DNA from 3 places in the Mesorhizobium sp. M1A.F.Ca.IN.022.07.1.1 genome. Region 1 is predicted to be linked to each of the others. Evidence: predicted binding sites of a transcription regulator. Region 1 holds the regulator's gene; each other region holds the start of a gene.
The links. Region 1 encodes HrcA, which represses chaperone genes, less so after heat shock. Its sites were predicted from a motif close to GTTAGCACTCNCNNNNNGNGAGTGCTAAC; they were not measured.
Positions count from the first base shown of each region.

Region 2: the regulator HrcA is predicted to act here: its motif matches at 1,568-1,596, upstream of groES (co-chaperone GroES).
Region 3: the regulator HrcA is predicted to act here: its motif matches at 1,505-1,533, upstream of groES (co-chaperone GroES).

Region 1 is NZ_RZST01000021.1:23,765-27,039, reverse strand. Features, by position in the region: gene EOA75_RS05005 (sorbosone dehydrogenase family protein) at 1-637, opposite strand, end outside; gene EOA75_RS05000 (hypothetical protein) at 748-945, opposite strand; gene hrcA (heat-inducible transcriptional repressor HrcA) at 977-2,059, opposite strand; gene rph (ribonuclease PH) at 2,242-2,958, shown strand; gene EOA75_RS04985 (VOC family protein) at 3,041-3,275, shown strand, end outside.
Region 2 is NZ_RZST01000111.1:1,426-4,700, forward strand. Features, by position in the region: gene groL (chaperonin GroEL) at 1-1,056, opposite strand, end outside; gene groES (co-chaperone GroES) at 1,109-1,423, opposite strand; gene EOA75_RS14745 (Hsp20 family protein) at 1,771-2,247, shown strand; gene EOA75_RS14750 (Hsp20/alpha crystallin family protein) at 2,337-2,846, shown strand; gene EOA75_RS14755 (hypothetical protein) at 3,222-3,275, shown strand, end outside.
Region 3 is NZ_RZST01000162.1:8,388-11,662, forward strand. Features, by position in the region: gene groL (chaperonin GroEL) at 1-1,077, opposite strand, end outside; gene groES (co-chaperone GroES) at 1,147-1,443, opposite strand; gene EOA75_RS18600 (hypothetical protein) at 1,702-1,929, opposite strand; gene EOA75_RS18605 (hypothetical protein) at 1,929-2,762, opposite strand; gene EOA75_RS18610 (methyltransferase domain-containing protein) at 2,862-3,275, opposite strand, start outside.

The DNA of each region.
Region 1 (3,275 bases):
CCGAGCCGACCGAGAGATAGAGCGTTTTGCCGTCGGGCGAAAAAGCGATGTCGCGCGTCCAGTGATGGCTCGACGGGATGTCCGAGACGATCGTTTCGGGCTCGCCGGAAGCTTTGAGGTCGCCGTCGCGATAGGCAAAGCGGACGACGCTGTTGCTGTTGGCGACATAGACCCATTGCGGCTTGTCGCCCGGCGGATAGAAGGCGATGCCGTAGGGCCGGGTCAGGCCTTTGGCAAAGACCGACTTCTCGGCGGGCTTGGCGCTGCCTTCGGCCAGTCGATAGACGCGGACCTGGCTCGCCCTGCTGTCGGCGACGAAGAGATCGCCGTTCGGCGCCGTGCGCACGACACGCGGGCTGGTGATGCCCGAAGCCACCAGTTCGGCCGAAAAGCCGGGTGGAAGGGCTGGCGTGGCATCCTCGGGGCGATCGGTGACACCGCCGCCGTTCGAGGCGGATTCGGCGACATTCGGCTTCGGGAGATCGTCGGGCCTGATGAGGCGCCGCACGCCGGGCCGGTCGGCCCTCCAGTCACCGAAGGCCTTTTTGCCGGTGAGCAAGGGCTGATCGGCCTGCTGCGCGACGGCGCCGGAGGCCAGGAACAAAGCGAGGGCGGCAAGGGCGGCAATCCGTATCATGCTGTTCTCCGTTATTCGCCAACGTGCATCAGCAACCAGACAGCGAATATCGGGCAGGCTTTCCAAAAGAGAAGCCGGGCATGCGGATTTTGACGGAAAGCGCCGGCAGTTCAGCTCTCTTCGATATCCAGATCGTCGTCGAGCTGCTTTTCCAGCGCGACCAGATCGGCCGGCAGCGGCAGGCCCATGGCGCGCATTTCCCTGAGCTTCTCGCGCAGTAGCTCCTGGATCTCGTGATCGTCTTCCGGTTGGTTCACCATCTCCTCGAGCAGCAGGCTGATCTGGGCCTTGAACGATTCCAGCGCCATTTCCACCCTCCTTGCGACGTTTCCCGCTTGCCTATCTCAGCATGCGCGAAATCAACTGGGCCGTATAGTCGACCATCGGGACGATGCGGGCATAGTTCAATCGCGTCGGGCCGATGACGCCGAGCGCGCCGACGACGCGCGCATCCTTGTCGCGATAGGGCGCGACCACGAGCGACGAACCGGACAGCGAAAACAACTTGTTCTCCGAGCCGATGAAGATGCGCACGCCCGGACCTTCCTCGGCGAGGTCGAGGAGCTGCAGCAGTCCGTCCTGCGTTTCCAGATCCTCGAACAGATGGCGCAGCAATTCGAGATCGGCCTGGGCGGTGACGTTTTCCAGAAGATTGGCGCGGCCGCGCACGATGAGCCGCGCCGGCAGGCCGCTTTCGGCACCGGCCCAGACCGCGAGGCCCTTCTCGACCAGTTCCTGCGACAGCGTGTCGAGAGCCGCCCTGGTCTCGTCCTTGATGCGCGCGATCTCGACCCGGGCCTCGGCCAGCGTGCGGCCGCGGATATGGGCGTTGAGGAAGTTCGAGGCCTCGTGCAGCTGCGAGACGGTGATACCGGCCGGCAGGTCGACAACGCGGTTCTCGACATCGCCGCTCTGCGACACCAGGACGGCGAGCGCCTTGGTGGGTTCCAACTGGATGAACTCGATGTGCTTCAGAGCCACCTCGTTCTTGGCGGCGAGCACCAGGCCGGCGCCGCGCGACATGCCGGAGAGCATCTGGCTGGCCTCGGTCAGCATATGCTCCAGCGTGGCGCCCGAGCCCGAGGCACGCACCTGCGCCTCGATGACGCGACGCTCGTCGTCCGACAGATCGCCCAGCTCCATGAAGGCATCGACGAAGAAGCGCAGGCCGGTCTGGGTAGGCAGGCGGCCGGCCGAGATGTGCGGCGCGTAGATCAGCCCCAGATGCTCGAGGTCGCTCATCACGTTGCGGATGGTGGCCGGCGACAGCGACGACGGCAGGATGCGCGACAGGCTGCGCGACCCGACCGGCTCGCCGTCGCGCAGATAGGAATCGACAATCCGCCGGAAGATGTCGCGCGAGCGCATGTCGAGCGACTGAAGCACGGGCGGCTGCGATGTGGGATCGACTGCCTTGTTCATTCCAGCGAAAAAACCTCCGATCGAAAGATATAGACTTAAGCCTCCCTGGCGCAAGCCGGGGGCATTTTCGCTTGCGCCGTTTTCTTGGCGCCCCGTTTCCTTGGCGCCCTTTTCCTTTGCGCCATCCGCCGCATGCGTCTACAAGCCGCCGACGAATCCAAAACCATAGGAAAGAAGGCCGAATGCGCCCCTCCAAACGCCAGCCCGACGAAATGCGCGCCATCTCCTTCGAGCGCGGCGTCTCCAAGCATGCCGAAGGCTCGTGCCTGGTGAAGTTCGGCGACACGCATGTGCTGTGCACGGCGAGCCTAGAGGAAAAGGTGCCGGCCTGGATGCGCAATTCCGGCAAGGGCTGGGTTACGGCCGAATACGGCATGCTGCCGCGCTCGACGGGCGAGCGCATGCGCCGCGAGGCCTCCGCCGGCAAGCAGGGCGGCCGCACGCTCGAGATCCAGCGGCTGATCGGTCGTTCGTTGCGCGCCGTTGTCGACCTGCAGGCGCTAGGCGAACAGCAGATCACCGTCGATTGCGACGTCATCCAGGCCGACGGCGGCACCCGCACCGCCTCGATCACCGGCGGCTGGGTGGCGCTATACGATTGCCTGCGCTGGATGGAAGCGCGCCAGATGGCCAGCGTTTCCAAGGTGCTCAAGGACCATGTCGCGGCGATCTCCTGCGGCATCCATGACGGACAGCCGGTCATCGATCTCGATTATCTCGAGGATTCCTCGGCCGGCACCGACGCCAATTTCGTCATGACCGGCAAGGGCGGCATCGTCGAGATCCAGGGCACGGCGGAAGGCGAGCCCTTCTCCGAAGAGCAGTTCTCGGCGCTGATGGGGCTGGCCAAGAAGGGTATTTCGCGGCTGGTGAGCCTGCAGCAGATGGCGGTGGCGTAGGGTCACCGATGAGGTCGACGATCCTTCGCATCCCCCTCTGGCCTGCCGGCCATCTGCCCGACAGGGCAGAGGGGGGTGCTTCGTGACTCCCTCCGCGATTCTGGAATCAGCGCTCTACGTCACAGATCTAACCGCTGCCGAAGCCTTCTACCGCGACATCCTCGGCCTGGATCCGCTGGGCAAGGTCGAAGGTCGCCACGTCTTCTTCCGCTGCGGCAACGGCGTGCTGCTCATCTTCAATGCCGAGGCGACGAAAATTCCGCCGGCGCCCGACGCCAAGCTGAAGGTGCCGCCGCACGGCACCGTCGGCGAAGGGC
Region 2 (3,275 bases), on a different contig from region 1:
TTGCGCCTTGATCTGCGCGACGCGGCCCTGGATCTCCTCCTTCTTGCCGGCGCCATCGACGATCGTGGTGTTCTCCTTCTCGACCACCACTTTCTTGGTGCGGCCGAGCATCTCCAGCGTGACGTTCTCAAGCTTGATGCCGAGATCCTCGCTGATAGCGGTGCCGCCGGTGAGGATGGCGATGTCCTCCAGCATGGCCTTGCGGCGGTCGCCGAAGCCCGGAGCCTTGACGGCCGCAACCTTCAGGCCGCCGCGCAGCTTGTTGACCACCAGCGTCGCGAGCGCCTCGCCCTCGACATCCTCCGCGATGATGAGCAGGGGCTTCGCCGACTGAACCACCGCCTCCAGAACCGGCAGCAGCGCCTGCAGGTTGGAAAGCTTCTTCTCGTGGATCAGCACATAGGGCTCTTCGAGCTCGACGCGCATCTTATCCTGATTGGTGATGAAGTAGGGCGAGAGATAACCGCGATCGAACTGCATGCCTTCGACGACTTCCAGCTCGGTGTCGGCGGTCTTGGCTTCCTCGACGGTGATGACGCCCTCGTTGCCGACCTTCTGCATCGCCTCAGCAAGGAAACGGCCGATCTCGGCATCACCATTGGCCGAAATCGTGCCGACCTGGGCGATCTCGTCATTTCTGGTCACCTTGCGGGCGTTGGTCTTCAACTCCTGAACAATAGCCTCGACGGCTTTGTCGATGCCGCGCTTCAGATCCATGGGATTCATGCCGGCGGCAACGGCCTTGGCACCTTCCCTGACGATGGCCTGGGCGAGAACGGTCGCGGTGGTCGTGCCGTCGCCGGCGATATCGCTGGTTTTCGAGGCGACCTCGCGCACCATCTGCGCGCCCATGTTCTCGAACTTGTCCTCGAGCTCGATCTCCTTGGCGACAGTGACGCCGTCCTTGGTGATGCGCGGAGCGCCGAACGACTTGTCGATGACGACATTGCGGCCCTTAGGGCCGAGCGTGACCTTCACCGCGTCGGCGAGGATGTTGACGCCGCGCAACATGCGGTCGCGGGCGTCGGAATGGAATTTCACTTCCTTGGCAGCCATTGGAACACTCCTTCAGCAGGCACCTTTCATTGACCGATCGGGTTGGGCCGGTTCAAGCCGCTTTTCCCAACGCCGATGTCTGCTCGACCACACCCATCACGTCGCTTTCCTTCATAATGAGCAGGTCTTCACCGTTGAGCTTGATCTCGGTGCCGGACCACTTGCCGAACAGGATGCGGTCGCCGACTTTGACGTCGAGGGGAATGAGCTTGCCGCTCTCGTCGCGCGCGCCGGAACCGACGGCGATAATCTCGCCTTCCTGCGGCTTCTCCTTCGCCGTGTCCGGGATGATGATGCCGCCGGCCGTCTTCTCCTCGGCCTCGACGCGGCGGACCAGAACGCGGTCATGCAATGGATGGAACTTCATATCGTTCTCCTTCGGGACAAACAGATTTTGAGAGGTTCCTCCACTCCGGACCGGAAGGACCGGAGCGGGGCTCGCGATCCTTTCGGCCTCGCGCATGTGGATTTGGTTTTGCACGCGCCGGTTTCAAGAGGCCGCAAGAAATTTTTTGGCACTCGCAACAGCCGAGTGCTAGCGCCGTGAAAACAAAGGTAATTATGCAGCTTTGACGGGCGCGCCCCGGACCTCTTGACGGCAAAGGAATCAATTCCCAAATCGAACCTGCCGGCGCCTGAAGTGGCCGGCAAGGTCAAGGAGCGCCGCTGCCTTGGCGCTCCTCGTATCTATGTTGCTCAATGGAGGATGTAGCTATGAGAACCAGTTTCGACTTTTCTCCCCTGTTCCGGTCGAGCATCGGCTTCGATCGAATGCTGAACGCGCTCGAGACCGCAAGCCGCATCGAAACCGTTGACAACTGGCCGCCCTACGATATCGCCAAGAGCGGCGAGGACGACTACCGCATCACCATGGCCCTGGCAGGCTTCAGCCAGGACGAACTGGCCATTACCCAGGAGCAGAACATGCTGATGGTTTCTGGCCAAAAGGCAGGCGAGGACAACGGCGAGTACCTGCATCGCGGCATTGCCGGCCGCGCATTCCAGCGTCGCTTCGAGCTTGCCGATCACGTCAAGGTCGTCGATGCGAGCCTCGTCAATGGCCTGCTGACGATCGACCTCAAACGCGAGATCCCGGAAGAAATGAAGCCGCGCCGGATCGAGATCACGGCGGACAAATCATCGCCAAAGGCCGCGACAAAGAAAATCGAGGCCGACAACAAGGCGGCCTGAGCCTTCTCGCCGCGCTTTGCGCCAAGCGCCGGGTGATGTTCCCGGCGCTTGTGGGCCTTGTCTTCCGGATGAACAGAAAGGAGGAAAAAATGAGTGTTCGTGATCTGATTCCCTGGGGCCGAAACAATGGTAACCAGGTTCCAAGTGTCTTCCGCGACGGCGAACGCGATCCTTTCCTGTCGCTGCATCGCGAGGTGAATCGGCTGTTCGACGACGTCTTCCGGGGCTTCGGTTCCGGCTTGCCGTCCCTAGGCGGCGTATCAGCCTTTGGTGCCGGCTGGCCGAGCGTTGAGATCTCCGACAACGAGAAGGAGATCAAGGTGGCGGCCGAAGTCCCGGGCCTGGACGAGAAGGACATCGAGGTGCTGCTTGATGATGGCGTGCTGACGCTGAAGGGTGAAAAGCGCTCCGAGACGGAGGACAAGGAGCGGCAGTTCTCCGAGCGCATCTATGGCCGCTTCGAGCGTCGAATCCCGCTGGGCTACGAGATCGAAGAAGACAAGATCGATGCCCGCTTCAAGAACGGCGTGCTGACGGTAATGCTGCCCAAGACCGCGAAGGCGCAGTCGCAGGCCAAGCGTATCGAAATCAAGAGCTGATGCCTGGATGCAGGGGTTGGACCGACCGGTCCGGCCCCTGCGGCATGACGGAACCTCGGCGCTAGATGGAACGGCCAACGCTGGCCTAGGTGCTGGCTGGAGCGTGGAACGGCTCCCTTTCAACGAGTGATCCGCCCGCAGCGGGCGCCAGGTGCTCGCTTGCGGCTCGATGACGTGCGGCCGACGCAGGCCATTCTAACCGTTTACCGCGCTGAGCGCAGATGCCGCTGACGGAACACCGCGCAAGCCTCTGGAAATCCGCGATAACCTTAATTCCTTCCTTCTTTTGGTCAGGCTTCCCGTACGGAACGTTAAGGGCTAGATTAGCAATTCGTTAAGTAATACGGCGGGTGTGAGCGTAAGAGGTGTGCCGTTATGAATTTCAAATCCCTGATCAAACGGGCCGAGGACGTAGACAAGGAATTTCAA
Region 3 (3,275 bases), on a different contig from region 1:
GTCCGAAGTGGTCTCTTCGATCTGCTGCTTGATCTGGGCAACGCGGCCCTGGATCTCGGCCTTCTTGCCGGCGCCGTCGACGATGGTGGTGTTCTCCTTGGAGATCGACACCTTCTTGGCGCGGCCGAGCATGTTGAGGCCGACATTCTCGAGCTTGATGCCGAGGTCTTCCGAGATGACCTGGCCACCGGTGAGGATGGCGATGTCTTCCAGCATGGCCTTGCGGCGATCACCGAAGCCCGGCGCCTTGACGGCGGCGATCTTCAGGCCGCCACGCAGCTTGTTGACGACCAGCGTGGCCAGAGCCTCGCCTTCGACGTCTTCCGAGATGATGAGCAGCGGCTTCGAGGTCTGCACGACGGCTTCGAGAACCGGCAGCATGGCCTGGAGGTTGGACAGCTTCTTCTCGTGCAGGAGGATGTAGACGTCCTCGAGCTCGGCAACCATCTTGTCGGCGTTGGTGACGAAGTAGGGCGAGAGGTAGCCGCGGTCGAACTGCATGCCTTCGACGACTTCGAGTTCGGTCTCGGCGGTCTTGGCTTCCTCAACCGTGATGACGCCTTCGTTGCCGACCTTCTGCATTGCTTCGGCGATCATCTTGCCGACCGAAGCATCGCCGTTGCCGGCGATGGTGCCGACCTGGGCAACCTCTTCGGAGGTCTTGATCTTCTTGGCAGCCTTGCCGAGAGCGGTAACGACTTCGGTGACCGCGAGGTCGATGCCGCGCTTCAGGTCCATCGGGTTCATGCCGGCGGCAACCGCCTTGTGGCCTTCCTGGACGATCGACTGCGCCAGAACGGTCGCGGTCGTGGTGCCGTCGCCGGCGATGTCGTTGGTCTTCGAAGCAACTTCGCGGACCATCTGCGCGCCCATGTTCTCGAACTTGTCCTCAAGCTCGATTTCCTTGGCGACGGTGACGCCGTCCTTGGTGATGCGCGGGGCGCCGAACGACTTGTCGATGACGACGTTGCGGCCCTTGGGGCCGAGCGTGACCTTCACCGCGTCGGCGAGGATGTTGACGCCGCGCAGCATGCGCTCGCGGGCATCACGGGAAAACTTTACGTCTTTTGCAGCCATTGTAAGCTCCTGGCAGGGGTTCGGGTCGAACCCGCAGATTCAAGATTCAGTTGACGGTGAGGCCGATGATCAGCCGATGATGCCCATGATGTCGGATTCCTTCATGATCAGAAGGTCCTCGCCATTGAGCTTGACTTCAGTGCCCGACCACTTGCCGAACAGCACGCGGTCGCCGGCCTTGACGTCCAGCGGCACGAGCTTGCCGGCTTCGTCGCGAGCGCCGGAGCCGACGGCGATGATCTCGCCTTCCTGCGGCTTCTCCTTCGCCGTATCCGGGATGATGATCCCGCCGGCGGTCTTGGATTCGGATTCGACCCGGCGAACGACCACGCGGTCATGAAGCGGGCGGAACTTGGACTTTGCCATGTTGTCTTCCTCGAATGAGAACGGTGAGAACTGTTCCTCCATCCGGCGAGGCCGGATATAAGTTAGCACTCACCTAAGGCGAGTGCTAACGTGGCGCTGAGATAGGCTGGTGGCTTGCGAGAGTCAAGGCGCGCGGGGAGGGGCAATGGCGCAAAATTTTTTCCATGTACCGACGTGGTTCTGAAACACAGTGGTTGCCCCACGACTACTTGGCAGAAATTGCTCGTGAGTTCGATGGGACGGCCGAGCATCGGCTGCTTAATATCCAAGCCGCAAGCCGATCTCCTGAGTTTCAAGATCGACGAGCAAGCTGTTTCTTTCAAAATACCGGATACCGACGATATTACGTTCAAGGCCAGGGACAATTTCCACCTCAGGCTTGTAGGTGGTTGTAAAATTCCAATCGTCCTGGCCTTCGGTTTTCACCACCACCTTGGTGCCGACATTCAATGATGCATACGGTTTGGATGTATCGGTTGGGACCATTATGGTTGAGTTGCCGGTGTCGTACAGCGTCGGCCGACAAACCGGCTCAGAGCCCCATGAGAGAGGGAGTCAAGAGTGGGGAAATTGTATCGCGGGCTGGCCTGTTTCCATTTTTGTATCTTGAAATTCTTCTTCACGTCATCTGGGATGCCGACGTGGAGGGCTTCTACCTGTGGGCAGTTGCCGGCCTCATTTGTGCAGGCTTTCCACTTACTGCCGATCGCAGAAAGGTAGTAACCTCTATGCAGGCCGGGTCCCACGCTCACTGCGTCCATTGGCGATTTGATCATCTGATGTGGCCCGTCGCCCCCAATGGGCGAGATGCCAAAGATGCCTTTTGGCCAAAGCGGGCCGCCGACAACTTCACCTGTGTCGCGCCTGACTTTCTTGTAGCGGATTAGGAACGATATTCGCCTGTCCGTGGAGGCCAGCGCGCTTGACGAACCAAAAGTCACACGCGCCGAAGCGATATTTCCATACTCATCGTAGGTGCCATAGTGCATGACCACTTTTTGGGTCGTGACAATTATACCGTCCAATTCCAGGGTTTTCGCAACCTTGATACCGTTCTCGGAGCATAATCCGGCGGGGAGCGTCGAACGACAATCGATCGTCATTCCGCCTGAGCCGGTATCCAGCAAAAGAGGCTGATTGATTTTCCGGTTTCCGAGAGAGAGAATTCTCACATAGAGCATACGAATATTCTTAGGGTTCCCCGGATACTCAAGTTTTATCAAGGGAATGGTTGCGGGAGTGCCATCGGCTCCGGCAGGAGAGGACGGATAGAGGAGTGCGCACAACAGGATCGACAGCAATGCCGCAAGGATCTTCATGCCCGAGCCCATCTTTTTGGCCGATAGATTTCGACGTGGCGAAGATGAATTATTGCAGGGCGCTTTGCAATTTTTGCGTCACAGCTCTGCCTGTAGATTTCAGCGGTTAGGTGGCCCCAGCACCAGCAGCGGACACCGCTCGGCGAGCCCGTAGCTTCCGGTCGAGGCCAATCGGACGTCTTTGAAGAAGACCTCGGCTTCCTCGATCAAGACGGCCGCCGGCGCAAAACTATAGACGGCGGACGAGTTCCGGTAGACGTCTATGGTTCCGATGACCGGTAGTTCCCATCCGGTTCGGGCCGACAGCTCCTCGCGGTCGGGAAACACCCTTTCGAAGTGTTCGAGGATGGCTTTGACCGGGATCGTGTAATCCGGCGCGTCGTCGATCGCGGTCATGGCCACGCGCCATTTGAGCTCATGGAAAGTCGAGACGCCGCCGCTTAGTGCCAGAGCGCGGACATCCTTCGGGTCGTCCGGCGTTGCGGGAGAGGCGTAAAGCCTGATGCCGGCGCG